Regions from separate parts of the Pseudomonas sp. TS_SC_3 genome, predicted to be linked through region 3. Evidence: riboswitches for the same ligand, from Rfam matches in the RefSeq annotation. Region 3 holds a riboswitch; each other region holds the start of a gene.
The links. Region 3 has a riboswitch for cobalamin ahead of cobG (precorrin-3B synthase). Riboswitches for the same ligand answer to the same signal wherever they lie in the genome.
Positions count from the first base shown of each region.

Region 1 (10,440 bases), 710 kb from region 3:
GCAGGGCCTCGGCCTCGCGCAGGCGGCGGGCCTCATCAATAGATTTATCGCGGTACTGCAGCAGCTTGGTGCCGCCTTTGAGTGCCGCCTCGACATACGGCAGCAGCTTGCCGGCGAGCAGTTGGCTGTCGGTGATGGCATACAGGCCACGCAGTTTCATCGGGTACTCCATCTGCTGCTTTCTATTAATAAGCATCCAGCGGCAAGCGACGCGGAATGTATTGGCCATGGCCCGGCTGTTCGGCGTCGCGCAGGGTGCGCCAGGTGTAATCAAGGGCAAACTGTACGGCGCTTACCAATTCCTGGCCCAGGGCTAGGCGGCCGGCCAGGGTGCTGGCCAGGGTGCAGCCAGAGCCATGGTAGCTGCCGGGTAAGCGCTGGCAGACAAAGGTGTGGCGGCTGCCGTCACGGCTGTACAGGCGGTTGTGCACTTCGTGCTCGTCGCCGTGGCCGCCGGTGATCAGCAGGTGCTGGATATACGGCAGCAGTTTCTCGGCACATTCATCGGCCGTGCCTTCGGGCAGCTCGGCGAGGATGCGGGCTTCTGGCAAGTTAGGTGTGGCAATGGTTGAGACGGCGAACAGGCGCTCGCGCATGGCGTAACCGACCTCATCCTTACCCAGTGCGCCGCCGCCGCCAGCACGCAGCACGGGGTCGCAGACCAGCGGAATGCCCGGCAGGCGCTGCATGATCTCCAGCACGGTTTCGACCATCTCAACCGAGCCGAGCATGCCCAGCTTGACGGCTTCAACCGGCAGGTCGTTGATCACCGCATTGGCCTGGGCCAGCACCCAGTCGCGGTCAAGCACGCGAAAGTCGGAAACATTGACGGTGTCCTGCACGGTCAGCGCGGTCACGGTTGGTGCGGCGTGACAGCCTTGGGCGAGCAGGGCTTCGATATCGGCTTGCAGGCCTGCACCACCACTTGGGTCATGACCAGACATGCACAGCACTACGGGGCGAGAAGTAGGCATTTTCATGGTGCGCGAGCTTACCACCAAACGGTTCAATGCAGCCCCCGAAACGCCAGCAAAGCTTACCTGATGGACGATCTGTCGCATGCCGGCGGAGCGAGTCCCGCTGAGCCAGCACCGCACGAAAAAGGCGAAGTCGTTGCGGTTTTCCTTGGGCTGGGGCGCAAATGCCTATGATAAAGTGCCGATCTTCTGAATACCTGCCCCAGCGGCGCTGCATGGCGTTATGGGCTTACCCTGGCTGAGCCGCATGCACTACATCCTTCTTTGTTTTTTTATGCTGGTGCCAGGGCTGGCCGGGGCACTGGTTTTTGACGAAAACACCCGCAGCCTGCCACTCGGCAAAGCCATGTGGGTATTCGAGGATGTTCGCGGCGATGCCAGCATCGAGGACATCACCTCGCCAGCCTTGGACGCCAGTTTTCGCCAGCACAATAAAGGCGTACTAAACGCCGGCTATTCGCGCTCGGTGTTCTGGCTGCGCCTTGACCTGGAATACCGTCCGCAGCAGGAAACAGGCGCGCAGCCGTGGTTGCTGGAATTAGCCTATCCACCGCTTGATCATCTGCAGCTGTATCTGCCTGATGCCCAGGGGCGTTATCAGCTGAGCCAGAGCACAGGCGATGCCTTGCCGTTTTCCAGCCGCGCAATCAAACAGCACAACTATGTGTTCGAGCTGAAGTTGCCGCCGGCGCAGCCGCAACGTATTTACTTGCGCTTGGCAAGCCAGGGCTCAATTCAGGCACCGCTGACGCTCTGGGCGCCCACGGCCTATTTGGAAGAGCAACCCGCGCGGATTTATGTGCTGGGCATCATCTACGGCGTGCTGCTGGTGATGCTGATCTACAACCTGTTTATCTTCCTCAGCGTGCGCGACACCAGCTACCTGTATTACATCCTTTATATCGCCTCGTTCGGCTTCTATCAGTTGTCGGTCAACGGTGCGGCGATTGAATACTTCTGGCCTAACAGCCCCTGGTGGGCGAATGCGGCGACGCCTTTCCTGATTGGTGCGTCGGCGCTGTTTGGCTGTCAGTTTGCGCGCAGCTTCCTGCATACCGCCGAGCACAGCCCCTGGGTGGATCGCGCCTTGTTGCTGATGATGGCCTCGGGTGTGCTGGTGATGACGCTGGCGCTGACGGTCAGCTATGCGCTGTCGCTGCGCCTGGCCACTTACCTGGCGCTGGGCTTTACCGTGGTGATTTTCAGTGCCGGTATCCTTGCCTGGATACGCGGCATGCGTGTGGCGCGTTATTTCATCTTCGCCTGGACGGCCTTTCTCGCCGGCGGAGTGATCAACACCCTGATGGTGTTGGGCTACCTGCCGAATATGTTTCTCACCATGTATGCCAGCCAGATCGGCTCGGCGCTGGAAGTGGGCCTGCTGTCGCTGGCACTGGCTGATCGAATTAACGCGATGAAGGAAGAGCGCGCCCGTATCCTGCAGGAAGCCGGCCTCAAGCTTGAAGCCCTCAACCAGGAGCTGGCCAACAGCAACCGCTTGAAAGATGAGTTTCTTGCCACCGTCACCCACGAGTTGCGCACGCCGATGAATGGGGTGATTGGCTCGCTGGAACTGATGCACATGCTCGACATTGACGGCGAGCTGGCGCATTACCAGCGCACGGCCGCGAGCTCCGCGCGCGACATGATGCGCATGGTCAATGACATTCTGACCCTCACCGAGTTGCAGGCCGGCCGGCTCTACCCGCGGCGGGAGCCGTTCAGCCTGCGCGGCTTGTTTGACGGTGTGCGTGCGCAGTACGCGCCGCGTGCCGAAGAAAAAGGTCTGCGCTTTGTTCTGGATGTCGATGACAGCCTGCCCGACACCGTAGAGGGCGACGCCAGCAAGTTGCTGCAGAGCCTCAATTGTTTGTTGGATAACGCCATCAAATTCACCCCGTACGGTGAGGTGCAGGTGCGGGTCAGTCGCGCTGGCACGGCGCGCGATAACCTGCCACTGCGTATCGAGGTGATCGACAGCGGGGTGGGCTTTACTTCGCCCGCCGATGACCAGCTGTATCAGCGCTTCCAGCAGTTGGACGGCTCAATGACCCGCGAATACGGCGGCCTGGGTATCGGTCTGGCGATTTGCCGGCAGCTGGTGGATCTGCTGGGCGGTGACCTCAGCCATGAGTCCTGCCCAGGCCAAGGCAGTCGTTTTCGCCTGGAGCTGCCGCTGGCGTTGCCGATACCGGCAGCCGCGCCGGCAGTGGTCATCCCGCGTACCAGCGGCCCGGCGCTGCGTCAGCCCGAGCAATGCACCGTGCTGGTGGCAGAAGACAATGCGATCAACCAGCTGGTCACCCGTGGCATGTTGCTCAAGCTGGGTTATCAGGTGCGCACCGCCGATAACGGCGCTGAAGCCCTGGAAGTGCTGCGCAGCGAGACCATCGACGCGGTGCTGCTCGATTGCCAGATGCCGGTGATGGACGGTTTCGCCACCTGCCGCGCGCTGCGCAACTTGCCCGGCTGCCAGCTGCTGCCGGTGCTGGCGATTACCGCTCACAGCCACAGCGGCGACCGCGAGCGCTGCCTGGCTGCCGGCATGAGCGACTACCTGGCCAAGCCGGTGAAGTTTGAGCAGCTGCGCAATCTGTTGCGCGACTGGGTGCTCTGCCGCGAGCCCTGATCGCTTGCGTTGTATATGCCAGTGGCTGGCCAATATGCCTGCTGTTGTGCCCGGAACCGCTCTTTAGCCAAACTCTGAATCCTGATTCACTTAAGTAATAGTGAATCAGGATTCAGACCATGGCCTATCGCACCACCGCTACCCGTATCAACCTCGATCAGGCGCTGCGTGAGCGCATCATCAGCGCTGCGCTGGCGCGCGTGGTTGAGGGCGGGTTTGCCGCGCTGACCATGCAGGCGCTGGCCGAGGATGTCGGTATTGCCACCGGTAGCCTGTACCGCCATTTCAGCAGCAAGGGCAGCCTGTCAGCCGAGGTTTTTGCCGTGGCCAGTCAGCGTGAAGTCGATGCGTTGGCGGTAACCGTGCGCGAGCATGGCAGCCCTGTGCAGCGCCTGGCTGCCGGGGTTGAGCGCTTTGCGGCACGCGCCTGGCACAGTCGCCAATTAGCCTTTGCCCTGATTGCGGAACCGGTTGAGTCCGAAGTGGACGAGCAGCGCTTGCTCTACCGCGAAGCCTACGCCGACCTGTTCGTCGAATTGCTGCAGGAAGGCGCCGCGCAGGGCGTGTTTCGCGTGCAGCAGATCAACCTGGTCGCCGCCTGCCTGGTCGGTGCCATCGCCGAAGCCCTGGTCGGCCCACTGTCGCCGCCCGCGCGAGCGGCCCGCGAAGCCGGTTATCCCGCCCCCAGCCTGGCTGAAGTCAGTCAGGCCCTGGTCACTTTTTGCCTACGCGCCGTGGGCGCCCCACTGCCCGAAGAGGAGCCTCAGCCATGAATGCCAGTCAACATGCCGAAACCCATGACGTGTTCAATCAGGTGCCGCCGCTAGATGGCGCCAACCTGTACCGCGTCGACCTGCCGCTGCAGGAGTGGAGCAAACGCTTCGGCGGCGGTTGGGCCGAGCAGCGCCTGGATGTGTATGGGGCGCTGGCAGGCGGCGAGTTGATGGCCGCCGGTTTTCTCGCCAATGAAAACAAGCCGATATTCAAAAGTCATGATCGTTATGGTCATCGCGTTGATCTGGTCGAATTTCACCCGGCTTATCACCAGTTGATGAGCGCGGCTATTGAGCATGGTTTGCCCTCCATGCCCTGGACCGATCCGCGTGCCGGCGCTCAGGTGGCGCGCGCTGCCTTGAGTTACCTGCACAGCCAGGCCGAAGCCGGCAGCGGTTGCCCGTTGACCATGACCTTCGCCAGCGTGCCCGCGCTCAAGCTGCAGGCCGATGTGGCCGAGAAGTGGCTGCCGAAAATTCTTTCCACCCAGTACGACCCGCGCAATCTGCCGATTGAGCAGAAAACCGGCGCGACCATCGGCATGGCCATGACCGAGAAGCAGGGCGGCACCGATGTGCGCGCCAACACCACCCGTGCCTACCCGGTGGGTTTGGGTGGTCCCGGTCAAGCTTATGAACTGATCGGTCACAAGTGGTTCTGCTCGGCGCCGATGTGCGATGCCTTCCTGACCCTGGCCTACACCACCAAAGGCCTGACCTGCTTTCTGCTGCCACGCCACCGCCCGGACGGCACGCGCAACGAGTTCTATATCCAGAGCCTGAAAAACAAGCTGGGCAACTGGTCGAACGCCTCCAGTGAAGTGGAGTTTCGCGGCGCGCTGGCCTGGATGGTCGGCGAGGAGGGCCGTGGCGTGCCGACCATTATCGAGATGGTCGCGCTGACCCGCTTCGACTGCATGATCGGCTCCAGCGCATTGATGCGTCAGGCCCTGACTCAGGCCGCGCACCACTGCGCCCATCGACAGGTGGGCGGCCGGGTACTCAGCGAACAGCCGCTGATGCAGAACGTACTGGCCGACCTGGCCCTGGAAAGCGAAGCGGCCCTAGCGCTGACCCTGCGCATGGGCAAGGCGCTGGACAACCCGCTTGACGAGCAGGAGGACAAGTTCGCCCGTCTGGTCACCGCCGTAGGCAAATATTGGATCTGCAAACGGGCGCCGGCGATGATCAATGAAGCCGCCGAATGCATGGGTGGCGCCGGGTATGTCGAGGAGACCATCCTGCCGCGTCTGTACCGCGAAGCACCGGTCAACTCGACCTGGGAAGGCTCAGGCAACGTGCAATGCCTGGACGTGCTGCGCGCGCTGTCCAAGGAGCCGGGCGTGCTCGATGCGTTGTTTAGCGAGTTGGGCGACGGTCATGGCGATGCGCGCCTCAAGGCGCATATCGCCAAGCTACAGGCGGATTTCTGCGACACCGCCGATATCCAGTACCGCGCCCGCCAGCTCACCGAAGACGTAGCCCTGGCGCTGCAAGCCAAGCTGCTGCTGGAGGCCGGTAACTCGGTGGTAAGCGACGCCTTTATCGTCAGCCGCCTGGGCGGGCAGGGCGGACGGGTCTACGGCACCTTGCCGCGCGGTATCGATGCCGACGCGCTGGTTGCACGCAGCACGCCGCATTTGATCTAGGGCGTTTGCGTTGCCGACACGGGCTGACGGGCCTGCGTTGCGCTTGAGCCTTGAGCCCGGCCTCTGCGCCGGGCTCTGTCATTTCTCGCTGCTGGCGGGTAAGGTGGCCGCCGATGGTTCCGCAGCGTGTTACGCGAGTGGATGAAAAGGGAACATGGTGGGTACTGCAACCGGTACCGAAGCCATGGCTGCCCCCGCAACTGTAAACGGTGAGCGACGCCCCGATGCCACTGGCCGTAAGGCTGGGAAGGCGGGCGACGCGTCAAACCGTGAGCCAGGAGACCTGCCATCGACGCCGGGCACTGATGCCCAATCCCTCAATCCAGATCATCGCGCGGTGGGCGCGGTACAGGAATCTTTATGCACATCGAACCAGAAGTCGTTACGGGCGCCAAACTCTTCCTCAGTTATGCAACCGCCGCAGGCGCCTTTGGCCTTACCGCCAAGCTTGCCCTTGATAGCATTCGCAGCAACGGCGGTGTCGCTGCCCTGGCGCTGCGCAGCCTGCTCACCACCGCACTGGTGTTCTGCTTCTTCGAGGTCTTTCCGCATCATGCGGTGGGGGTTTCCGAGGTGCACCTGATCCTCGGCTCAACCCTGCTGCTGCTGTTCGGCGCGGGTGCCACGGCGATCGGCCTGGCTGTGGGGTTGTTGTTGCAGGGGCTGCTCTTCGCTCAGTTTGACCTGCCGCAGTACGGCATGAACGTCACCACGCTGTTGGTGCCGCTGTGGGCTATCAGCCTGCTGGCCAAGCGCATCATTGCGCCGGGTACCGCCTATGTGGACCTCTCCTATAAGCAGGCGCTGGCGCTGTCGACGGCCTATCAGGGCGGTATTGTTGCCTGGGTGGCTTTCTGGGCGGTTTATGGCAACGGCTTCTCCAGCGACAACCTGGCGGCCGTGGGCAGTTTCGGCCTGGCCTACATGAGCGTGATTTTGCTTGAACCGCTGGTTGATCTGGGTGTGCTGGCTGCTGCCAAAGCGTTCTCGGCTTATAGCCGTGGCCCGTTGTTCAATGCGCGTCTGCACCAGCCGGCCTAACGAGTCGGCTGCAAGCTGCAGTCGCCCGCTGCGGTTTCTGCAGCGTCCGTCGGGCGCAGGTGGCTAATCCCCTGCGCCCCTTACCTGCTACTGCTGCCAGCCAGCACCTCCCGGCGCGACAGCGCTGTTGTCGCCCTCGCTTTTTAGGCGCTCTCGCCGTTCGGGCATGACGCTGCAAGCGTTGCCTGATCATCCTTCGGCATTGCTCAAATGTCCTGTTTAGACCACGCCGCGCTATCGCCAATGCGGCGGCTCAGGGCAAGATAGGGCCGATTGCGATCAGCCTGGAAGGTGCCTTGTGAATACGTATTCTGATGACTTTGTTGTCGCTAATAGCGCTGAAGAGGCGGTGGATCGTCTGGCCGCATTGCATCTGCACGCAACCAGCGGCTTGAGTGCTGCGCTCAAGCGTTACTTGAAAGAGCGGGTCAAACCCGATGCTGCCGAGCAGAGTCAGTTCCGTTACCCCGAATTACGCCTGACCTACCTGTGTCAGGGCGAAGTGCCAACCACCGTTCGCGCCTACGCCAAAGTGCAAGTGCCAGGCACCTACAGCGTGACCGTCACTCATCCGGCGGCGTTTCGTAAGTACCTGCTGGAGCAGCTGCGCCCACTGATGAACGATTTCACCGTGCGCGTTGAGGTGGGCGTCAGTCAGCAAAATATTCCCTATCCCTACGTGGTCGAGCAGGGCGATGAATTAGCCGGTTCCGGGGTGACGGCAGCGGAACTGGCGCGGGTATTCCCCAGCACCGATCTATCCGCCGCCACTGACGGCATTGCCGACGGTCTGTGCGACTGGGAACACACCGACCCGCTGCCGCTGGCGCTGTTTGACGCCGCGCGGGTGGACTTCTCTTTGCGCCGTCTGGTGCATTACACCGGCAGCGACTGGCGGCATGTGCAGCCCTGGATTCTGCTGACCAACTACCACCGCTACGTTGACCAGTTCATCCGTCACGGCCTGGACATGCTGGTGGGGGAGTCGCGGTTTACCCGCATGGTGCTGCCGGGCAACGTGGTGATTGAGCGCGGCATGGCCGAAGGCGAGATGCAGGCGATCATCGAGAACGTCATCTGGCACCGTTACCAAATGCCGGCCTACCACCTGCAGGCGGATGACGGCCACGGCATTACCTTGGTCAATATCGGCGTCGGCCCGTCCAACGCGAAGAACATCACCGACCACCTGGCCGTGCTGCGCCCGCATTGCTGGCTGATGATCGGCCACTGCGGGGGGCTGCGTCAGTCGCAGACCATTGGCGACTATGTGCTGGCCCACGCCTACATGCGCCGCGACGGTATTCTTGATCGCGTGTTGCCGCCGCATATTCCGCTGCCGGCCCTGGCCGAAGTGCAGCAAGCCTTGCAGGCCGCCGCGCGGCAGGTTACCGGTGAAGACGGTGACGAACTGAGAAAACGCCTGCGCACCGGCACCGTGTTGACCTATGACGACCGCAATTGGGAGCTGCGCTGGGCGCAGGAACGCCCGCTGATTAACCTGTCCCGCGCGGTGGCGGTGGACATGGAAAGCGGCACCATTGCCGCGCAAGGCTATCGCCTGCGGGTGCCCTACGGCACCTTGCTTTGTGTCTCGGATAAGCCGCTGCACAGCGAGATCAAACTCCCCGGCGCGGCGGGTGCATTTTATGAGCGGGCGGTGACCCAGCACCTGCAGATCGGCATCACCGCGCTCGACCTGATGCGCAACCAGCTCAACTCGCTGCATTCACGCAAGCTGCGCAGCTTTGACGAGCCGCCGTTCCGCTAGCGTGGTGTTTTGCATAAAAAAGCCCGAGGTTTATGCCTCGGGCTTTTTTAGTTCAGCTCCGCTTATTTACGCGCATCGAGCACCACGCGGTAGCGCGCTTTACCGCTGCGCAGGTGGTCGATGGCCTCGTTGACGTTGCTCATGGGGAAGTGCTCGACCTGCGGCACGATCTGATGGCGGGCGCAGAATTCGAGCATTTTCGCCATATTCGCCGGTGAGCCGACGGGCGAGCCGGAGAGGCTCTTCTGTTTCGGGATCAGGTTGAACACGTGCACGGGAATGGCGCTCGGCACAATGCCGACAAAATGCAGCCGGCCTTTGCCGCCGAGGGTGCCGATCATGGCTGTCCAGTCGAGGTCCGCGCTGGCGGTTACCAGAAGGAAATCCAGGCTGCCGGCGATCGCTTTCAGTGCCGCGCTGTCGGTGGAGGCCACCACCTTGTGTGCGCCCAAGCGTTTGGCTTCTTCCTGTTTGTTCAACGACGAGGTGAAGGCGGTGACGTCGCAGCCCCAGGCATTGAGAAAGCCCAGCGCCAGGTGGCCAAGGCCGCCGATGCCGACCACGCCGACTTTATCAGTGGGCTTTACGTTGAAATCCAGCAGCGGGCTGAACACCGTGGAGCCGGCGCAAAACAGCGGGCCGACCAATGCTGGGTCGAGGCCGTCCGGCAGCGGGATGGCCCAGGCCCAGTGGCTGCGCAGGCGGTCGGCAAAACCGCCGTTGCTGCCAACAATCGTCGGTTTAACGGTGCCGCACAGTTGGTGTGCGCCTTCCATGCACGAGCTGCAATGCATGCAGCTGCCCTTGTACCAGCCGATGCCCACCCGCTGGCCGAGCTTGAGGCCGCGCGCATGCTCACCCAGGCGCACCACGGTGCCGACCACTTCGTGGCCAGGAATAAACGGGTAGCGGGTCATGCCCCATTCGTTGTCGATCATCGACTGGTCGGAGTGGCAGATGCCGCAGTACTCCACGGCCACTTCAACCTCTTCAGCGCCCAGTGGGCCGGGATCATAGCTATATGCCTCAAGGGCCGCGCCGGGGGCTTTAGCGGCCCAGCCTGTGAACGTATCAACAACGGATGCGGACGAACTCATGATGAGGGCCTCTAGGAAGAAAACAGAACCAAGCCAGCATAGCTGGGTCTGCTTGAGCCATGTGCATGGATAAGTCAGGCTGATAGTTGCACGGTGGCCTCGGTTACACTGCTCGCTTCCCGCTCGCATTGTTGGATTGTTCATGCCCCGCCCGTCACGCCCTGCTGCCCCACGCCGCGTCTCCGATAAGCCTGCTGTGCGCCGAGTGGCCAAGGCGCCGCCGGCTGAGCCGCGTTTGCTGCTGCTGAATAAACCCTTCGACGTGTTGACCCAGTTCAATGACGAACAAGGCCGTGCGACTCTCAAAGACTTTATCGACGTGCCGGGTGTTTATCCGGCCGGGCGCCTGGATCGCGACAGCGAAGGTTTGCTGCTGCTGACCAATGACGGCGGCCTGCAGGCACGCATCGCCGACCCCAAGCACAAGCTGGCGAAAACCTATTGGGTGCAGGTGGAAGGCGAGCCGACTGAGGCGCAGGTGCAGCAGTTGCGTGATGGCGTGC
Region 1 is NZ_CM149586.1:2,760,808-2,771,247, reverse strand. Features, by position in the region: gene thiE (thiamine phosphate synthase) at 1-160, opposite strand, end outside; gene AC0J6G_RS13290 (hydroxymethylpyrimidine/phosphomethylpyrimidine kinase) at 186-980, opposite strand; gene AC0J6G_RS13285 (hybrid sensor histidine kinase/response regulator) at 1,225-3,606, shown strand; gene AC0J6G_RS13280 (TetR/AcrR family transcriptional regulator) at 3,726-4,379, shown strand; gene AC0J6G_RS13275 (acyl-CoA dehydrogenase family protein) at 4,376-6,028, shown strand; cobalamin riboswitch at 6,126-6,333, shown strand; gene AC0J6G_RS13270 (energy-coupling factor ABC transporter permease) at 6,389-7,069, shown strand; gene amn (AMP nucleosidase) at 7,368-8,840, shown strand; gene ahr (NADPH-dependent aldehyde reductase Ahr) at 8,903-9,937, opposite strand; gene AC0J6G_RS13255 (pseudouridine synthase) at 10,143-10,440, shown strand, end outside.
Region 1: another riboswitch for cobalamin. It lies ahead of AC0J6G_RS13270 (energy-coupling factor ABC transporter permease); the one in region 3 lies ahead of cobG (precorrin-3B synthase).

Region 2 (10,440 bases), 2.0 Mb from region 3:
CTGGGAGCCGGCCACCGGCAGCAGGTTGCTGACACCGTAGTAATCGCGGGCAGCGATTTCCAGGCCATCGTGCTGCTCGGGCAGGCGTGTCCAGGCACTCGCTGCAATCGCGGGCAGCGGCCAACCGTAAGGCGCGATGCCCGTTGAAAGATCGAGCCATTCCGCCAGGGCAATGCCATAACGCAAAGATGCCGCGCGCAGGCGACCGCCATGTTCAAGCATAAAAAAGCCCCCAGAGAAGCAACAACGCTAACCACAACAGCACACCGGCGTTAACCAAATTGAGTGCCCGTTCGATATCGCGCGCCTTGGGCTGTGGCCCCGCACCCAGCTCAGGTCGTACATGCAACTCACCGTGATACTCCGCCGCGCCGCCTAGGCTAACGCCCAGCGCCCCGGCTCCAGCGGCCATGACCGGCCCCGCGTTCGGGCTGTCCCACACAGGTGCTTGCGTGCGCCAGCAGCGCAGCGCCAAGGCGGTTTTGCCGAGCAGCGCATACGTCAGGGCAACCAATCGGGCGGGCAGGTAATTAAGCCCATCATCGATCTTCGCAGCGGCCCAGCCGAAGCGCTCAAAGCGCTCGTTGCGGTAGCCCCACATGGCATCCAGGGTATTACTCAGGCGATACAGCACCACACCCGGCGCACCGGCAATCACAAACCAGAACATGGCGGCAAATACCGCATCGCTGCCGTTTTCCAGCACCGATTCAGTGCCCGCGCGGGCTACCCCGGTGGCATCCAACTGCGCAGTATTGCGGCTGACCATATAACCGACGCGCTCACGGGCCAGGCGCAAATCTCCCAAACGCAGCGCCTGGGCCACTGGCATGGCGTGCTCACCCAGACTGCGCAACCCGAGCGCCGCATACAGCGCAACAATCTCCACCGCCCAGCCCAACCCGCTGATCTGCGACAGCAGCCAGGTCAGCAGTGTCAGCGGCAATACCGCCAGGAACCAGGCGCTAACGCCGTGGCTGCGCCAACCGCCCCCCGCTGGGTTGAACCGCTGCTCAATGCGCTCAGCCAACTGCCCAAACGCCACTAACGGGTGCCACCCCTTGGACTCACCAAAGGCTGCATCCAGAGCAACCCCCGCACAGGTGCTCAGAACCAGGCTCATGTGTTGCCCCAGTGGTTTTCAAACAACAGTTCACTCAGTGGCCGCGGCGTGGCCCAACCTTCTTGCACCAACATTGGTGCGTCATAAAACGCTTCAACAGGCCCCAGGCATAGCACTGCCAGCGGTTTGCTGCCAGCTGGCATGCCGAGTAAATCCGCCAGCGCTTGCGGTTCGAATAGCGAAACCCAGCCAAGCCCTAAACCCTCGGCGCGGGCCGCCAGCCAGAGGTTTTGGATGGCGCAGGCCAGGGATGCCTGGTCCATTTCAGGCAAAGTGCGCCGGCCAAAGACGTGGGCCTCGCGCCCCTCCATCAGGGCCACCACCAACAGCTCGGCACAGTCGCGGATGCCCTCGACTTTCAGCCGCATAAATTCATCACTGCGCTCGCCCAACGCCTCGGCAGTACGCACACGTTCCTCTTCGACCAGGCCGTGAATCGACTCACGTAGAGCCGGGCGAGTGATGCGGATAAACCGCCAGGGCTGCATCAAGCCGACGCTGGGAGCCTGGTGCGCCGCTTCCAATAAGCGCGCAAGCAGCTCAGGGGCCACTTCACCGCCGCTGAAATGACGCATATCACGGCGCTCGGCGATGGCGCGATACACCGCAGCGCGCTCCGCCGGGCTGAAGGCGTGCTCACTCATAGCGATGCTCCGGGGTGGAATAGCGCGGCGGCGGCAGCCGGATCGGACGGCAAATAAAAGTGGATATAAGAAGCCGTCAGCCGGCCCTGGCGATAGACCGCCTCACGGGTGCGCTTGTAATTCGGGCATTCGCCACGGGTCAGTGGTTGCAGCTCGCTGCTGAGCGCCGAGTAATGGAAGCTGTGACCGCGCAGCAGCCCTTCCGGCAGCTCGGCCTGCTGCAAGGCCATGGCGGTCATGCGTGGTTGCAGAGTCGCCTCGCCGCTTAACAAGCCAAGCATCTGCCCACTGACGCCCTGCTTGTCGGTCAGTTTGTCGAGCAGATAAAGCATGCCGCCGCACTCGGCGTGGATCGGTTTACCGGCTTCATAATGGGCATGAATCGATGCGGCCATCAGTTGGTTGGCTTCAAGGCGGGCCAGGTGCAACTCCGGATAACCGCCAGGCAGGTACAGGCTGTCGACATCCGGCAACTGCTCATCGTTGAGCGGTGAAAAGAACTGCAAATCAGCGCCCAGCTCGCGTAGCAGGTCGAGATTAGCCTGATAGAGAAAGGCAAACGCGCTGTCGCGCGCCACGCCGATCCGCACCCCTTTAAGCAACGCTGTCGGTCGCGCCTGTTCCGGTGCGGCAAAGCTGACGGGCGGCGGCAAATCGGTATCCGCGCTGGCGGCCAACGCATCGGCGGCGGCGTCCAGGCGGGCATCCAGGTCAACCAACTCGCCCGCCTGCACCAGGCCCAAATGCCGGCTGGGTAAGCCGACTTCGGCGCTGCGCGGCAAGGCGCCATACCACCGGATCGAGGCTGGCAGTGCATCGCGCAATATCTCGCCATGCCGCACGCTGCCGACCCGGTTACCGAGTACGCCGGAAAACGGCAAATCGGGCTGAAACGTTGCCAGACCATGGGCCATAGCGCCAAAGGTCTGCGCCATGGCTGAGCCGTCGATCACCGCCAGCACCGGCACGCCAAAGTGCCGGGCCAGGTCGGCCGCCGATGGCGTGCCGTCGAACAAGCCCATGACCCCTTCAATCAAAATTAGATCAGCCTCACCGGCGGCCTCCCACAGCAAGCGGCGGCTTTCCGCTGTGCCGACCATCCACAGGTCAAGCTGATACACCGGCGCGCCGCTCGCGCGGGCGAGAATCATCGGGTCGAGAAAGTCGGGGCCGCACTTGAACACCCGCACCCGCTTGCCTTGGCGCGAGTGCAAGCGCGCCAAGGCAGCGGTGACCGTGGTTTTGCCCTGGCCGGAAGCCGGTGCGGCGATCAGTAGCGCTGGGCATGACCGCGCAAAGGACTGATTCATTAAAACTCGATTCCTTTCTGCGCCTTCACCCCGGCCTTGAACGCGTGCTTGACCAGGCTCATCTCGGTGACGGTATCTGCCGCGTCGATCATCCCCGGGAGCGCACCTCGACCGGTTACCACCACATGCTGCAGCAGCGGCCGCGCTTCAATATCAGCAAGAACCGCGTCAAGTTCCAGGTAGCCGTATTTCAACGCAATGTTCAGCTCATCGAGCACCACCAGGCCGATGGCCGGGTCGTTGAGCAGCTGCGCCGCCACCGCCCAGGCTTCGCAGGCCTTGTCGATATCGCGTTGGCGGTCCTGGGTTTCCCAGGTAAAGCCCTCGCCCATCACGTGGTAGCTGACCTCATCGGGAAAACGGCGGAAGAAAGCTTCTTCACCGGTGCTGGCTGCGCCCTTGATAAATTGCACCACGCCGACCTTGAGACCGTGGCCCAGCGCGCGGGCAACCATGCCAAAAGCGCTGCTGCTTTTGCCCTTGCCATTGCCGCTGTGCACCAGTAACAGGCCATATTCGTCCTGGGCTTGGGCGATTTTCTCGTCGATAAGGGCTTTCTTGCGGGCCATGCGCGCCTTATGCCGGGCGTCACGTTCAATCGATTCAGTCATCGCACTGCTCCACCGCCACAGGGCGATTGGGCTGAAAAAAGCATGCGGAGGTAGAAAAAGCGCGGGCGCGCGCACGCAAAACCCACGCCAGCCATCGCCCTCCGCGATGCCGTGGACTGCAGCAGGCCGGTCTCCGGGCTTGTGAGCGAACCCTTAGGTCCTCAGAACCTGCCGACAGGGCTCTGAACCGCACCTTCCCATGCTTGAGCACAGTGGCATTTGCGGCGTTTAACTCACTTACCGTTGCGGGGGCAGCGTCGGAATGGCTGGCGTAAAACGCACAGCGCACCGACTTCCCAGTTTCACCCCGCGCACGCACAGCGTCGGGGGCACCTGCTACAAGCCGCGAAGGGTAGAGAGTTCGCGATTAAGCGTCAAACGAATGCGCTGCAGGCAGCCGCCCTTCCGCCCACAACGCGACGCATCAGTGCTTGGGCATAAAGCCCGCTGGCTTACTGGCCAGCCATTCGACAAAGGTACGCAAGCGTTCGTCGCTGAGCAGGCTGTCACGATTGTTATAGGTCAGCGCCAGTTCTTTTTCGCTGAACAACCGGTGGATCTGGTTGTGGCAGGCGCGGCAAACCCAGAGCGTGGCACTGATGCGTTCACTTTTACCGAAGCGTTTCTGCACAAAGACCTTGTTGTGCAGCGCTTTGGGAATCAGGTGATGACGCGTCAGAACCGCCGCGCGGGCGCAAAGCTCACAGGCATCGGGTTGTTCAGGCAGGCGAATCGGTTCGGGCATAAGGGTTCAGCGTTTACGGCACAGGCTCAGGCCATCGCCCAGTGGCAACAGGGACAAGTCAATGCGTGGATCATCACGCAACGCCAGGTTGAGCGCCTGGATCGCACGCGTGTCGGCGCTCTCGGGGCTTGTCTCGAGCACACGACCACTCCACAAGGTGTTATCGAACAGAATCAACCCGCCCTGGCGCACCAAGCGCAGGGCATGCTCAAGGTAGGCCGGGTAATTGGCCTTGTCGGCATCGATAAACAGCAGATCAAGGGTGCCTGCCAGGCCTTCTGCCTCCAGCGCCGCCAGGGTTTCCAGCGCCGGGGCCAAGCGCTGCTCGATACGCGCATTCAACCCCGCCTCGCGCCAGTAACGCTCGGCCGTGGCGTTGTATTCGCCGGGGATGTCACAGCAAATCAGCCGGCCATCTTCACCCATGGCCTGGGCCATGCAAATGGCGCTGTAGCCGGTAAAGGTGCCGACTTCGACAATTCGCTTAGCGCCCATCAGTTGTACTAGCAAGGCCATAAACTGCCCCTGCTCGGGGGCAATTTGCCAACGCGCCGTGCTCAGCTGCGCGGTTTCCTCACGCAGGCGTTTGAGCAGCGGGGTTTCACGCAGGGAGACATCCAGCAGGTACTGGTACAGGGCGCAATCAAGGTTGAGCGTTCGGTTGGTCATGCGGACTCCCTCTACAAACCACGGCTATCAGGGGTTGCTTGCCAACTCCTGAGAGAGCACGCGCTTGGCATTCAGATAAGTGCGCTGCCAATAGGTGTTGCTCATGCTGTCCAGGCGCACGGTGCCGCCGCTGGAAGGCGCATGAACAAAACGACCATCACCGACGTAAATACCGGCATGGCTGACCTGACTGCCGCCGTTGGTGGCAAAAAATACCAAATCGCCACTTTGCAAAGCATCACGCCCGACACCAGGCGCGCGCATGCTAATCAACTCACGGGTGGTACGCGGCAAGCGAATGCCTGCAGCATCGCGATAGACGTAGCCGATAAGGCCGCTGCAATCAAAGCCCGTATCGGGGGTATTACCGCCGTAGCGGTAAGGCGTGCCGACCAAGCCAAGGGCGCGAAACAGCACATCATCAGCGTTGCCGTTAAAGCTGCTGGGAGCTTGGATAACCGGTTGCGGGTAGGGAGCAGGTGCGCGACTGGAACAGGCGCTGAGCAGCGCGACAATTAGCAGCAGGCTGAAACGGGCGGTTGCGGTCATGGACAGGCGATCCTGAGCCGGGATGCGACCTACTCTGCCGGCTTGCACATCGCAGTGCAAGCTTTAGCTTTACCTGGCAGGTTGTTGAAAAATATCAGGATGCACTGATTGAGTGCAGACTACGCAGCGGCCTTAGTGTTTCGACCGCTGCATAGTGCTTCAAGGATGCAGGACTATCTGATCGCTTGGCGCCATAGCGAGGGCGCGTTTGGCTTCGATGAAGGTGCGCTTCCAGTAGCGGTCATCCAGGCTATCGACCCGCACGCCGCCACTGCGACTGCTGGAAGAATGGATGAACTGATCATCCCCCAGGTAGATGCCGGCGTGGCTGACACGGCCGCGACCGGCAGTGCTGAAGAACAATAGGTCACCGGGCTTAAGTTCGTTACGGTCAACCAACGGCGCATCGATATTGATCATGTCGCGGGTCGAGCGCGGCAATTTCATACCCGCTTCTTCCTTAAACAGGTACCCGATAAAACCACTGCAATCGAAACCTGAGCTCACCGAGCCACCGCCAAAACGGTAACGCGTTCCGACCAGAGATAAACCGTGGGAAAGGATGCTGTCTGCCAATTGCGGCAGTTTGTAAGATTTTTCTTCAGTGAAGTCGCCCAGGGCGGCTTCTTTGGCTTGGTCATCAAACACTGCGAGATCAGTCGAAGAAAACACTGCAGGTTGAGTGGTCAATTCCTGCTGCGGCGCATGGTTGGCGCAGGCGGCGAGAGCCAGGGAAAGTGCGATAGGCACGAGGGGTGCGAGGCGTTTGAGCATGGGCACGACCGTGTCGGTGAATTTCACAAGAGCGCGACTATGCCCTCTATGGCATGCATTTGCAAATTCTATGGCCCTAAATGTGACTCACTAGTTCCGGCAAAACATCTAAAGCGCGCCCTTGCAGGTGGACAGCCACCCGAGCGCTCAAGTCAGTGCGCTGCGGGTTGATCTCTACAGTGAACCCACCTTTTTGCCGCGTCTGCTGCAAGGGTTCGACGATATAGGGGAAGCTCGCGCTGGTGCCGATGCTGATTACCACCTCGAAGCCTTTGCGCATTTCAGCGTAAAGCGTATCGATGGCCTGCTCGGGGAGCATTTCCTCGAACAGCACCACGGGCGGGCGCAACACCCCGGCACACTGCCTACATTTGGGTGGCAGCGGCCGCTCAAGATGAGCCGCCAGCTCGCCATCGACAGCACCACACGACTGGCAATACAGCGGCGCCAGCTCACCATGAATCTCGATCACTCGCTCCATCGGGCTGCCAGCCGCGCGGTGGTAGCCGTCGATATTCTGAGTCAGTAGCCAGCACTGCGGCTTTCTGCGCTGTAGCTCAGCAATTGCGTAATGCCCCGCGTTGGCTTGAGCGCCCAAGCAGGCGCGGCCCAGCTCCGCCAGGTATTTCCAGCACAGCGCGGGGTCACGCTGCAGCATCGAACCGGACAGCGCCGCCTCAATTGGCAAACCTTCGGCGGTATGGCCGTTATACAGACCACCAAGGCCGCGATAGGTGGGTAACCCGGAATCGGCAGACAGCCCAGCACCGGTAATCAGCAGGATGCGTTCAGCCTGCTTGATTGCTTGGGCAACACGGACAAGACGCTCGTCCATCTCGAATCCTTATGGGTGAGTGGACGACGCTCTTTTCGTCCAGGGCAACAGCGCCATGGTGGATGAAAAAGCGTCATTCACCCTACTCCACTGCTCGGCGATGCGCTTAATGGTTGCTGCCAGGGCGCTCTCTAGCATCAGTGGTTGACTGTATGCGCCAGCATCACCGAGAGCTGACACAGCGGCCGTCCGCTCTGTTCCTGCCACTGATTGAAGGCCTCCTGAACCGCGGCGCGCTCTTTCAAGCTGGTTGGTACTTTGTCGACAATCTTCTGCGCCTTCAATGCCGCTACCAGATCATCGGAAGGGACAAAGGTGTCTTTGCCGACCATGCGCAAAAAGCGTGGCGCAGACAGACCGCCGAGCTGACTACCGTGTTTGGCCAAGTACTTCCACAGCCCAACAATATCGCTGATGGGCCAATCGGCGATCAGCGCACCAAAGCTCCCCTTCTCCTTCTGCACGTCGAGAATGAACTGGGCATTACGCGGCACACTTTTGAGCTTGCCCAGGTGACGGATGATGCGCGCATCCTGCATCAGGTTTTCCAGGCGTTCGGCGCCCATCAGCACGACTTTCTCCGGATCGAAACCGAAGAACACCTGTTCAAACGCCGGCCACTTGGCATCGACTAAGCTATGCCTGAGCCCCGCACGAAAAATTCGCAGGCTAATAACTGACAGGTAGCGGTCATCAGTGATTTCGCGCAACTCGCTGGCGCTTCGCGGCTGCGGCAGCATTGACTCCAGAGCCGCAACAGAGCCAAAGCGGTTCAGGCAGTATTCATTAAGCCATTTATAATCACGCATCGAACATTCCTTGAGCCGGGAAACGCTGGATCAGAGGTTCATTACATCAACAAAACGCGGGGTCGCACTGTCGTCGATTTTCAGGCTGGTGAAATCGAACAGGTTACGGTCAGCCAGCTGCGACGGCACCACGTTCTGTAACGCGCGAAACATGATTTCAGTTCGCCCCGGCGACTTGCGTTCCCACTCGTGGAGCATTTCCTTGACCACCTGACGCTGCAGGTTTTCCTGGGAACCACAGAGGTTGCACGGGATGATTGGGAATTCCTTGAGCTGGCTATAAGCCTCGATATCGCTCTCGCTGCAATAGGCCAATGGGCGAATCACCACGTTGCGACCGTCGTCGGCGCGCAGCTTGGGCGGCATGGCCTTGAGCGTGCCGCCGTAGAACATATTAAGGAAGAAGGTTTCCAGAATATCGTCGCGGTGGTGCCCCAGGGCCATCTTGGTCGCGCCGATCTCGTCGGCGAAGGTGTACAGCGTGCCGCGGCGCAGGCGCGAGCACAGCGAGCAGGTGGTCTTGCCCTCCGGGATTTTTTCCTTGACCACCGAATAGGTGTCCTTCTCAACGATGTGATACGGCACACCGATGGATTCCAGATAGGCCGGCAACACATGCTCAGGGAAGCCTGGCTGCTTCTGGTCCATGTTCACCGCAACGATCTCGAACTTGATCGGCGCAACCTTTTGCAGGTGCAGCAGCACGTCGAGCATGGTGTAACTGTCTTTGCCGCCAGACAGGCAGACCATAACCTTGTCGCCATCTTCGATCATGTTGAAGTCGGCAACGGCTTCACCGGCCTGGCGACGCAGGCGTTTTTGCAGTTTGTTCTGATTGACCGAGAGGGTACCCATGGTGCACTGGAATCCGGAAGTCATTGAAGGTACGGCATTTTACGCAGAAAGCGTGACGCGCCCTACCCCGTAGTTGGGGAAATGCTAGGCTCGGCCGATGAACGACGATTTAGACCCAAACCTCGACTTGTCCGAACATGTGCTTCAGCTGCTACGCGTAACGCCTGCCGGCCTGGGCGAGTACTCCTTGATTCAGCAACTAAAAGCCAACCGGTGCGTGCACATTCCCAACCTGCCGCTGACCGATCACTTAGTGCTGTTCCGTACCCACTTTCTGCTATTTAACGCGCTCTATCGCTTGCGCGACCGGCTGTGGGCAACGCATAGCGGTCATTTGCACATCAGTGCGCTGCACATTCAGTTGATGCCCTATCAACCAGGCAGTGCGCAGCTAAGCGAGCATGATCCGCTGCGCGACTATTACTTGGACATGAGCCAGCTCAGGGACACCGATGAGCTGGCTGTAACCAAGCTGTTAGGCAGCTTTTGGTCGCGCCTGCAGAGGGGCGAGCAACAGCAAGCCGCCTTGGAACTCTTTGAGCTTAGCGACAGCCCGCACACGCTCACGCCTGCCCTCATCAAACGGCGCTACCGGCAACTGGTCAGCCTGCATCACCCTGATCGCGGCGGCAGCACAGAGCGTTTGCAGTCAATCAACAAGGCGATGGAAATCCTAGAACGTTATTACGGTCGCGCTTGAGAGTCCGATTTGCTCTAACGCCCCCCCTTTGTAGGTTGTAATGGCTGCCTATACTGCGACATACGGTCGCATAGGTTCGGCCTCGCACCTGATGATGCTGGTCATGCAAATCAGGCGCTGAGCTGGGGGGCGACTGCTACAAAAACAGGAGGTCTGGCATGATCCATCACGTTTGGGGACTGTTCACCCACCCTGACCAGGAATGGCAGGAAATCCGTGGCGAAGAAGAAACTATCAGCCACATGTATCTCACCCACGTGCTGATTCTTGCGGCCATTCCCGCAGTATCAGCCTACATCGGCACCACCCAGGTTGGCTGGGCCATTGGTGACCGAACACCGGTTATGCTGACCGAATCCAGCGCACTGCAAATGACCGTTATGACTTACCTGGCCATGCTGGCCGGCGTGGCCGTAATGGGGGCGTTTATCCATTGGATGGCACGCACGTACGATGCCAGCCCGAACCTGACGCAATGCGTGGTGTTTGCTGCTTACACCGCCACACCACTGTTTATCGGCGGCCTAGCGGCGCTCTATCCACATCTTTGGCTGGCCATGATGGTGGGCACGGCAGCCATCTGCTACACGGTTTACCTGCTATATGTCGGTATCCCGAGGTTTATGGGCATACCCGAGGATGAAGGCTTTATGTTCTCCAGCTCGGTGCTTGCAGTGGGCCTGGTGGTGCTGGTGGCGATGATCGCCAGTTCGGTGATTCTCTGGGGCTTTGGGGTCGGCCCGGTCTACACCAGCTAACGCAACACTTGATGACACAAGACGAAACCACCTGCGGGTGGTTTCGTCGTTTCAGGGC
Region 2 is NZ_CM149586.1:1,400,760-1,411,199, reverse strand. Features, by position in the region: gene cobD (threonine-phosphate decarboxylase CobD) at 1-222, opposite strand, end outside; gene cbiB (adenosylcobinamide-phosphate synthase CbiB) at 215-1,123, opposite strand; gene bluB (5,6-dimethylbenzimidazole synthase) at 1,120-1,773, opposite strand; gene AC0J6G_RS06885 (cobyrinate a,c-diamide synthase) at 1,764-3,077, opposite strand; gene cobO (cob(I)yrinic acid a,c-diamide adenosyltransferase) at 3,077-3,688, opposite strand; cobalamin riboswitch at 3,796-4,040, opposite strand; gene AC0J6G_RS06875 (hypothetical protein) at 4,113-4,433, opposite strand; gene AC0J6G_RS06870 (O-methyltransferase) at 4,440-5,102, opposite strand; gene AC0J6G_RS06865 (C40 family peptidase) at 5,130-5,651, opposite strand; gene AC0J6G_RS06860 (C40 family peptidase) at 5,811-6,425, opposite strand; gene AC0J6G_RS06855 (NAD-dependent deacylase) at 6,502-7,260, opposite strand; gene AC0J6G_RS06850 (DNA-3-methyladenine glycosylase I) at 7,398-8,069, opposite strand; gene ttcA (tRNA 2-thiocytidine(32) synthetase TtcA) at 8,100-8,924, opposite strand; gene AC0J6G_RS06840 (DNA-J related domain-containing protein) at 9,022-9,624, shown strand; gene AC0J6G_RS06835 (Yip1 family protein) at 9,783-10,382, shown strand.
Region 2: another riboswitch for cobalamin. It lies ahead of cobO (cob(I)yrinic acid a,c-diamide adenosyltransferase); the one in region 3 lies ahead of cobG (precorrin-3B synthase).

Region 3 (10,440 bases):
AAAGTCAGAAGTTCAGTTTGTTAAAACCATGTCGGAATTGGGCGATGGCCCTTATGCGATGGCTGATATTGCCAAAGCAATGGCGCGAACTCAGTCATCGCTTGGGCCCACTCGGGCTAACATTATTTCTAAGGGGATGATCTACAGCACGGATCACGGCTATCTAAACTTTACTGTCCCCCTTTTTGCGGAATATATGCGACGGCAGAGGTGAGCTTGCAGTAGGGTCAGCGTAGCGATCCCCATACTGTGCCCAGCCCATCATCTGTGAATTGCTGAAGCCATGATGTGTATCGCAGGCTCAATCCATCCTACGACTGCGGATAACTCCTTGGCGTATACACCCACTCCCCACCTTCGGCACGCGGAAAGCGGCAGGTTTGGCTGGAGCCGATAATCACCAGGGTGCGCATATCGACCATCTCTGGCGTCAGTTCGCCCAGGGTTAGGCTGCGCAGGGTTTCGCCGGGGCGGCCGATATCGCGGCCGAGGACCACCAGGGTTTCCGGCGTGCGTTGCTGGCGGACGATGTCCAGCGCAGAGCCGAGCTGCCAGGGGCGAGCTTTGGAGATGGGGTTGTAGAAGGCCATTACCAGGTCGGCGGCGGCGGCGTGTGCCAGGCGCTTTTCGATAATGGCCCAGGGCTTGAGGTTGTCCGACAGGGAGATCAGGCAGAAGTCATGGCCCAGCGGCGCGCCGGCCTTGGCGGCGGTGGCCAGCGCAGCGGAAACCCCGGGGAATACCTGCAAGTCGACCCGCTGCCATTCGGCGTCGGTGGATTCATGCAGGGCTTCCAGCACGGCGGCGGCCATTGCGAACACGCCGGGGTCGCCAGACGACACCACCACCACGCGCCGGCCGCTGGCGGCCAGTGCAAAGGCATGGCGGGCGCGCTGCATTTCTTCACGGTTATCGGTGCAGTGGCGCACCTGCTCTGGGCGCAGCGGGCCGGCCATATTGATATAGGTTTCGTAGCCGAGCAGGTCCTGCGCCTCATCCAGCGCCTGGCGCGCGGCGGGCACCATAAATTCGGCGGCACCGGGGCCGAGGCCGATCACCGTCAGGCGGCCACGGGGGCGGCCGAGTTGCGTGGCGTCGATCGGCGCAGCGGCCAGCAGCAGACGCAGGTTGGCGTGCTGGCTATGCAGCGGCGGCAGTTGCGTGGCGTCGTCGATAAAACGCAGCGGCAATTTCAGTTGTGCAGCGGCGCTGTGCAGGTCGGCGTCGGCCATCAGCACTGGCGCGGCCAGCAGGCAGGCCAGGCTTTGTGGGGCTAGCTTGCTGGCATGCAGCGCCTGCTGCAGTTCGCCAAGCAAATCGGCGCCGGCGCGTTCGACCCAAACGGCCACTTGCTGCGGGTGGATCAGCAGTTCATCGGCATTGGCGGCGCGGTTATGGGGGCTGATATGGATCACCCGTGCGGCGTCGTCAGTCACCGGCAGCTTGGCTTGCATCAGCCAGGGCGCGTCGCCTTCGATACGCACGGCCTGGCCGCCGAGCAGGTCGCTGACAAAGCCTTTGCCCTGCTCCAGGTCGGCCAGCACATAGCCTGCAGGCGGCTCCAGCAAACAGGTGCCAAAACGCAATTCGCCGCTGGTGGTGATCGCCGCGCTGACTTGCAGGTGCGCAGCCAGCTCACGCGCCATGCGGTTGACCCCGCCGAGACCGCCGAGCAGCGGCACCACGGCGCTGCCATCTTCGGCGACGGCCAGCACCGGCGGTTCACTGTCTTTCTCGCCCAGTACGGCGGCCAGGCTGCGAATCACGATGCCGGCGGCGCACAGCACGATCAGCGGCGTACCGGCGCGGTAGAGCGCGCGCAGGGTGTCGCCGAAGTCTTCATATACCCGTTCAACGTCAGTCACTCGGCTGCCCAGGCCATGAATTTCGACCTGTGGATAAAGTGCCTGGATACGCCGCGCGCAAGGCAGGGCGGAGGGGCCGAGGATGATAATGGCGGGAGAGCGGTTCATGCGGATTCCATCTGTGCCGTGTGTATGTTGGGTAGGGTGGATGACGCTTTTTTCATCCACCATCGCGGTTGGTGGATGGGTGAAGCGCCATCCACCCTACGGGTCTGTCGCGGCTAAAGCCCCTCCCACGGGTTGTTTGCAGTTTGCTAACCGCGCCATTTCTCGCCGGGGATGACGATCATCGAGAAGTACGGCGAAGACATTGGCTCCACTTCATCCAGTGGGACGATGCGTTGGTTGCCCATGGTGGCGCGTTCGACGTAGTGGGCGCGCTGGTCGATGCCCAGCTCCTGCAGCACGCGGCGGACTTTCTCGAAGTTGCGCCCGAGCTTCATCACCACGGCGGCTTCGGCGCTGTGCAGGCGCTGCTTGAGTTCGTCTTCGGGGAGTACGCCGGAGAGCACGCTCAGGCTCTGGTTGCGGTACACCAGCGGGGTGCCGAGCACCGAGGCGCAACCGAGCATGGAGCACACGCCGGGCACCACTTCTACGTCGTAACGGTCTGCCAGGCGGTCGTGCAGGTACATATAGGAGCCGTAGAAGAACGGGTCGCCTTCGCAGATCACCGCCACGTCATGGCCGGCGTCGAGCCGGGCGGCGATCTGCACCGCGCAGGTGTCGTAGAAGTCGCTGATCACATCTTCATAGCTGAGTGGCGCGGCGAGTTTTTCCGTGGTCACCGGGTACACCAGCGGCATGCGTACCTGCGCGTCGGTGAGGTGCTGTTCGATAATGCCGAAGGCGTTGCCACCGTGACCTTTGTTGGCTTTAGCCTTGGCCACAAAGTAGCCGACCACCGCTGCCGACTGCAGCAAACGCAGGGCTTTGAGAGTGATCAGCTCCGGGTCGCCGGGGCCGACGCCGATGCCGAGTAGACGGCCTTTTTGCACGCTCATCACTCCACCTCCGTGGCCAGGGCGTTGACCGCTGCCACCGCCATGGCGCTACCGCCACGGCGGCCGCGCACGATCACATAGGGCACGCCACGGCTGTCGGCAGCGAGGGCGTCCTTGGATTCCGCCGCGCCGATAAAGCCCACCGGCATGCCGATAATCAGCGCCGGTTTCGGTGCGCCGGCGTCGAGCATTTCCAGCAGGTAAAACAGTGCGGTGGGGGCGTTGCCGATCACCACCACGCTGCCTTGCAGATGCTTGCGCCAATGTTCCAATGCGACTGCCGAACGGGTATTGCCCAGGACGCGGGCCTGCTCAATCACGCCGTCGTTATGCAGGGTGCAGATCACCGGGTTGTTGGCGGCCAGGCGCGGGCGGGTGATGCCTTCGGCGACCATCCGCGCATCGCAGAGAATCGCCGCGCCCTTGGCCAATGCGGCGCGGCCGGCAGCGCCGGCGCCTGGGGAGAAGCGCAGGTCCTGCACCACATCGACCATGCCGCAGGCGTGGATAACCCGCACGGCGAGCTTTTCCAGATCAGCCGGAATGGCACTGAGGTCAGCCTCGGCGCGGATGGTGGCGAAGGACTGGCGGTAGATTTCCTGGCCGTCGCGGATGTACTCAAGCATCGTTGTTTCCTGTTGCGCAGTGGGTGGCGAACCAGTCGCCTGCCTCGTCGATCGTTATGGCGTCGGCCAATAGCTGGCCGAAACCCGGCTGCTGTGGCGTGCGTTGGTAGAGCTGGTAATGCCCGGCGCTGCTGGCCAGCAGGGTAAAAGGCGCGGTATGCGCGGCGGCGCAGGAGCGCGGGCAGGCACTTAGATGTACTTGCGGCCGCGCTGTGTTGGCGCGCAGGTGCTTGGCGAGCAACAAGGCGTCGGCTTTGCTGTCGGCCAGGCCCTTGGCGCAGGCGGCTGAGCCGGTGCAGGCGATCAGATTGCTAAGTGGTTCCTGCGCATCGATCAGCAGGCCGAGTTCGGCCAGTTTGTGCAGCAGGTTGTCTGCCGATGGCTTGGGGATATTCGGCAGCAACAGGCCCTGCCAGGGCGTCAGGCGCAGGCTGGCATCGCCATGGTGCTCAGCCAGCTCGGCCAGTGCTTTGAGTTGCGCGGCGTCGATCCGGCCCAGGCGCGCGGCGGCGGCAACCATGCACAGGCCGCTTTGCTGCTGTGGATAAATACCTATCGGCGCGTGCTCGCTGACCGGCGAGCGTTGCCAATCGGCTGGCGCCGCTTGTACGGCAAAGGGCAGGCGCGTTTGCAGTTGTTGCAGCAGTTGGCTAGCTGGAATCACGCTAAGCAGTTGGCGCATACGGCTGTGTGCGTTGCCGGCCAGTTCGATAAACAGCCTGAGCAGTTGTTCCACCAGCGGCACGATTTGCTCAACGTTGACCACGCCCAGCGGCTGATCACCGGGGCAGCCAGCCAGGCCAAAGGCCAAGCGAGCCGGCGAGCCGGGCAGGGCGCTAAGCCAGATATCGTGGGGGTGTTCGAGCATCGCCAAGGCTTCGCCGCCGTCCAGCTGCAGGGCGAACTTGGCCGACAGCCCATGCAGCGCCGGGGTGTTCTGCAGCAGCTCAAGCAACGCGGCGGCCAGTGGGCGGGTGTCGAGCAGGGCCTGCGGATCGAGGCCGGCGGCGGGGCTGAGCAGCAGGTTGCGCACGTCATCAGCCGCGGGGTTGCTGGGGCCAAGCTCGGCGGCGAGCAGGCGCTCGATCAGATCGGCCTGCTGGCCTGGCAACACGCCACGAATTTGCAGATTGCTGCGGTTGGTCAGCTCCAGCACGCCGCTGGCGCAGCGCTCGGCAGCCTCGGCGATGGCGCGTGCCTGTTGGCTGCTGAGTACGCCGCCGGCCAGCTTGACCCGGCAGATGCCGCCGTCCAACGCCTGAACGATACGCAGCAGGCCGGGGCACGCACTAGGGCGTGGGTCGGGCAGGTCGGCGGAGGTTAGACGGTCGCGCAAACGGTTCACCAGCAACAAAGACGCGGCGACCGAACCAGCGAAACCCGCCCACAGGGGATTTCATGGCATCGGTACACCCCGCCCGATGTTGGCACTCGCGACTAGCGTCGTCGGCAGGTCTCCTGGCTGACAGGTCATCATCTGGCGCGGCCTTCCCGGTTTCCCAGTGGCGCAGTGGCGGCAGACTCGCTGTTTACAGTTGCGGGGGCAGCTCGGTCACGATCAGCGGATCGCTCCGGATTCCCTCTTAGGCCCCTCGCACCATGGCGGTGGGCACCGACGAAGCCTGTATTATGCCCGCTTTGTTTGATGCGCTGACACCCTAGCTTGTCGGGCGGGGGCAGAGGAGTGGGTATGACGGCCTGGTTAACCCTGGTGGGCATTGGTGAAGACGGTTACGCCGGGCTGGGTGAGGCAGCGCGCCAGGCGCTGGGCGAGGCGCAGTGGATTGTTGGCAGCCCACGGCAGCTGGCGCTGTTGCCTAGCGATCTGCCAGGGCAGCACGAACGCTGGCCCAGCCCCTTTAGCCTGGAGCCGGTAATGGCGCGGCGCGGGATGCCGGTGTGCGTGCTGGCCAGCGGCGACCCGCTGTTCTATGGCGTGGGCGCGAGCCTGGCGCGGCAGCTGCCGGCAGAGGAATTGCAGGTGTTCTCTTCGCCCTCATCCGTCTCACTGGCTGTTGCTCGCCTGGGTTGGCCACTGCAGGACGTGACGGTGCTGTCGCTTGTGGCGCGGCCGTTGGCGGCGCTGCAGGCGCAGATTTTCCCCGGCGCGCGGCTGCTGCTGTTGAGTAATGACGGTGACAGTCCGGCGGCGGTGGCCGAGCTGCTGCGTGAACGCGGTTTTGGTCCCAGCCGTTTGACCGTTTTGGAACATTTGGGCGGCGATCAGGAACGGCGCATCGATGGTCTGGCCAGCGACTGGGCCGTGCCGCGCGCTGCCGATCTCAATCTGCTGGCCATCGACTGCGTGGCGGGCGCCGATGCACGCCTACTGCCGCTGACGCCGGGGTTGCGCGACGACCTGTATCGGCACGACGGCCAACTGACCAAGCGCGATGTGCGCGCCATCACCCTGGCGCGTCTGGCGCCGCAGCCCGGTGAGCTGCTCTGGGATGTTGGTGCCGGCTGCGGTTCCATCGGCATCGAATGGATGCGCGCGCACCCTAGTTGTCGGGCGCTGGCCATTGAGGCCGATGCCGGTCGTCAGGCGCATATTCAGTACAACCGCGATGCCCTCGGCGTGCCGGGTCTGCAACTGATCGCCGGCCGTGCGCCCGAGGCATTGAGCGGATTGGCCGCGCCGGATGCGATTTTTATCGGCGGCGGGGTGACCATCCCTGGCGTGCTGGAGCAGTGCTGGACCAGCCTGAAACCGGGCGGTCGTCTGGTGGCCAATGCGGTGACCCTGCAAAGCGAAGCGGCGCTGGTGGCCTGGCGCGAGCAGGTGGGTGGCGAGCTGACCCGCATCAGCGTGGCCCAGGTGCAGCCGCTGGGCGGTTTCGACACCTGGCGCAGCGCCTTGCCGATCACCCTGCTGGAGGTCCGCAAGCCATGAGCCCGCGCATCTTGCTGCTCGGCGGCACCACCGAGGCCTTGCGTCTGGCGCGCCGCCTTGGCCCTGAAAGCATCTACAGCCTGGCCGGGTTGGGCCGGGTGCCGGATGACTTGCCCTGTCAGGTGCGCGTTGGCGGCTTTGGCGGGGCCGAAGGATTGGCGGGGTATATCCGCGAACAGGGCGTCGAACTGCTGCTCGACCTGACCCACCCCTATGCCGCGCAGATCAGCGCCAATGCCGCCCGCGCCGCCGAGCTGAGCGGGATTGCCTGCTGGGCGCTGCGCCGCCCCGGCTGGCAGGCCGGCGAGGGTGATGACTGGCGTGAAGTGGATAACTGGGCCGGTTTGGTCGAAGCCCTGAAGGATTTCCGCCGTCCGCTGTTTACCCTGGGCCGCGAGCCGCTGGAACACCTGCACGAGATACCCCTGCATCAGCACTGGACCGTGCGCTGCCTGACGGCCCAGCAAGGCGTGCCGCGTGCGGAGATTATCGGTGCGCGCGGGCCGTTCGCGCTGGACGAGGAACGCGCGTTATTCGCCCGCCTGGGCACCGATGTGCTGATCAGCAAGAACAGCGGGAGCCAGTCCACCGAGCCGAAATTGCAGGTGGCACGGGAGCTGGGGTTACCAGTGCTGTTGCTGCGTCGGCCGAGTTTGCCGAGTGTGGAGCGCGAGTTTCTCAGCCTCGAGGCGCTGACTGAGGCGCTGCAGTTGTAGCGCGAATTGGCCGCCGAGCCAGGTAGGGTGGATGACGCTGTTTTCATCCACCCTCGCAGTCGGTGGATGGGTGAAGCGTCAGCTGCGCGCCCCGATCCACCCTACGTGCCAAATGCGAAAAATCCCCTGTTAGACTGCCGCCCCGCTTTGGAGGCCGCCATGACCACGCCCGTTTCGCCCTACGCTCGCATTTTGTTTGTCGGCCCCGATCTGGCCGAGGGCTCGTTTGCTGAGCTGCTGCGCCGTCGTCTGGTTGAGCTGCGCGGCGAAGCAGCGCTGGCCGATATCGTCGACACCAGCGCAGGCTATGCGCCGCTCTGGCTGCGCGTGGCCGAGGGCGAGCGGCCGTTGCTGGTGATCGATCTGGAGCCGCAAAGCAGCAGCCCACACCTCGATTGGCTGCGCAGTGAACTTTGCCAGCAGGCCAACCCCGAGCAGCTGTTTGTTGCCAGCGCGATTGGCCAGGCCGAAGGTTTACCGGTGGAGGTCGCTTGCGCGCTGATCGAGCGCCCCGAGCTGCACCTGCCCTGCGTCGGTGTGGCCGAGCTGCCGGTGCGCCATGCCTGGTCGCAGATCCCGCCGCACCACTACCGTGTGCTGCTGTGCAACGGCCCGCGTTGCACCCGGCGCGGCGCCTTGCCGCTGTGGAAAAGCCTGCGCGAGCAGCTCAAGGCCGCTGGCAAGCTGGAGTGCGCGGGCGGGGTGCATATCACCCGCACCCAGTGCCAGTTCCCCTGCGATCAGGGCCCGAGCCTGAGCGTTTATCCCGCTGGCAGCTGGTACCAGATTCGCAGCGAGGCGGACGTGCGCCAACTGGTGCAGGAGCAATTCGTCGAAGGCCGCGAAGTACCCGAGTTGCTGATGACCCGCCGCTAGCGCGGCAACCGTTCGGGCAGGCAGCGGTGAGCTTTTGTCTTACCATGCCGGCTCCGCCCCGTTGCGAGCCGCGCATGTCTGCCTTTCTGCTGCGTTACCGCGTTGCCCTGATCGTCCTGCTGATTCTGCTCGGCCTGCTGGCGAGCATCTGGCTGGCCGGGCGGTATGCCGAGCAGCGCGCCTGGCATGAGCGCAGCCTGGAGGCGCGCGGGCAGTTGCAGCTGTATGCGCAGTCGATCCACACCCTGGTCGAACGCTTCCGCTCGGTACCCGAGGTGCTGGCGCTGGACAGCGATATCAAGTCGCTGCTGCGTGCGCCGACGGACAGCCTGCTGCGCAGCAAACTCAATGAACGCCTAGAGCAGCTCAATACTGCTGCCGGCTCCAACGTGCTGTATCTGCTCAACGACCAAGGCGAAACCCTGGTGGCGAGTAACTGGCGCGACTGGAGCAGTTTTGTCGGCAACAACTACGCCTTCCGCCCGTATTTTCAGGATGCTGTGCGCCAGTCCTCCGGGCGCTATTTTGCGGTGGGCGTGACCACCGGCATCCCCGGTTATTTCCTTTCCCATGCGGTGCGCGATGAAAACGGCGCGGTGCTCGGCGTGCTGGTGGTCAAGCTGGAGCTGGAAGAGCTGCAGCGCGAATGGGCCAGCCAGCCCGGCGTGCTGCTGGTGGCCGACAGCTACTCGGTGGTGATCCTCAGCAACCGTCCGGCCTGGCGCTTTCTCGCCCTCGACAGCCTGAGCGAGCAGGCGCGCGCCGAGCTGGTGGAGGTGCGCAAGTACGCCGAACAGGCGCTACAACCGCTGGCCAGCATGCTGCGCCGGCAGATCGACAGCGACAGCCAGTGGCGCCGGGTCGATGGCCCGGATGGCCCGCGTGACTACCTCTGGCAGCGCCAGGCTCTGGGTGACGAAGGCTGGACCCTGCATTTGCTACACGAGCCGAAAACCCTGGTCGACAGCGTGCGCAGCTATCGCCTGGCCGCCGCCGGGGTGTGGATGACCCTGGCGTTTCTGCTGCTCTACCTGGCCCAGCGGCGCAAGACTCAGCGTCTGCAGGCCGGTATTCGTGAACGTCTGGAACGTGAGGTGGCGCTGCGTACCGCCGAACTGCGCGAGGCTCAGGAAGGCCTGGTGCACGCGGCGAAGATGGCGGCGCTGGGGCAGATGTCGGCGGCCATGGCCCATGAAATCAATCAGCCGCTCACCGCCATGCAGATGCAGCTGGGCAGCTTGCGCCTGTTGCTCGATAGCGGTCGTCAGGACGATGTGCGCGAAGGGCTGCAGCGTATCGATGGCCTGCTGCAACGCATCGCCGGGCTCACCGGTCACCTGAAAACCTTTGCCCGCAAAAGCCCAGCCGGCCTCAGCGAGCGTCTGCGTTTGAGCGATGTGCTGGAGCAGGCCCTGCAATTGCTGGCGCCGCGCCTGCGCAGCGAACAGGTGCAGCTGCATAGCGAGATCGACACCGAGGCGCGGGTGCTGGGCGATGCCATTCGCCTGGAACAGGTACTGCTCAATCTGCTGAATAACGCCCTGGATGCCATGGCGTCTAGCGAGGTGCGGCAGTTGCAGATCCGTATCGAGCGTCAGGCCGAGCAGTGCCTGCTGAGCATCGCCGACAGTGGCGGCGGAATCGCTGCGGAAGCACTGGGTCATGTGTTCGAGCCGTTCTTTACCACCAAGCCGGTGGGCGCCGGATTGGGCCTCGGCTTGGCGGTGTCCTACGGCATCGTCCGCGAACTGGGCGGCAGCCTGGAAGCGGCCAATGGCGAGCAGGGCGCGGTGTTTACCCTGCGCCTGCCGGCAGCGCCGAATGCGTAGTGCGGGTTATTTCCCGGATTTTATCCGGGCTACACTGCCGCCGATTGATCAGGAGGTGATATGACCGGGCACGTAATAGTCGTCGACGACGAAGCAGCCATCCGCGAGGCGGTGCAGCAGTGGCTGGAGCTGTCCGGCTTTCGCGTGCACAGCTGCGCCACGGCGCAGGCCGCGCTGGCGCTGGTCGACCGTGACTACCCCGGCATCATCATCAGCGATGTGCGCATGCCTGGCACCGATGGCCTGCAGCTGCTCGACAGCGTGTTGGAGCGCGACCGCGACCTGCCGGTGATTCTGATCACCGGGCATGGCGATGTGCCGATGGCGGTGCAGGCGCTGCGCCAGGGCGCCTATGACTTTATCGAAAAGCCCTTTACCCCCGAACGCCTGCTCGACAGCGTGCGCCGCGCGTTGGACAAGCGCCGCCTGGTCTGTGAGAACCGCCAGCTGCGTCAGCAGTTCGCCCTCAAGGACCATATCGAGGCGCAGCTGCTTGGCGTCTCGCGGCCGATGGAAACCCTGCGCCGGCAGATCCTTGAACTGGCCGGCACCTCGGTGAATATCCTCCTGCGCGGCGACACCGGCAGCGGCAAGGAACGGGTTGCCCGTTGCCTGCATGACTTCAGCAACC
Region 3 is NZ_CM149586.1:3,475,730-3,486,169, reverse strand. Features, by position in the region: gene AC0J6G_RS16390 (ATP-binding protein) at 1-214, shown strand, start outside; gene cobJ (precorrin-3B C(17)-methyltransferase) at 312-1,973, opposite strand; gene AC0J6G_RS16380 (precorrin-2 C(20)-methyltransferase) at 2,120-2,872, opposite strand; gene AC0J6G_RS16375 (precorrin-8X methylmutase) at 2,869-3,495, opposite strand; gene cobG (precorrin-3B synthase) at 3,488-4,831, opposite strand; cobalamin riboswitch at 4,927-5,127, opposite strand; gene cbiE (precorrin-6y C5,15-methyltransferase (decarboxylating) subunit CbiE) at 5,186-6,388, shown strand; gene AC0J6G_RS16360 (cobalt-precorrin-6A reductase) at 6,385-7,104, shown strand; gene AC0J6G_RS16355 ((2Fe-2S) ferredoxin domain-containing protein) at 7,264-7,980, shown strand; gene AC0J6G_RS16350 (sensor histidine kinase) at 8,055-9,809, shown strand; gene AC0J6G_RS16345 (sigma-54-dependent transcriptional regulator) at 9,870-10,440, shown strand, end outside.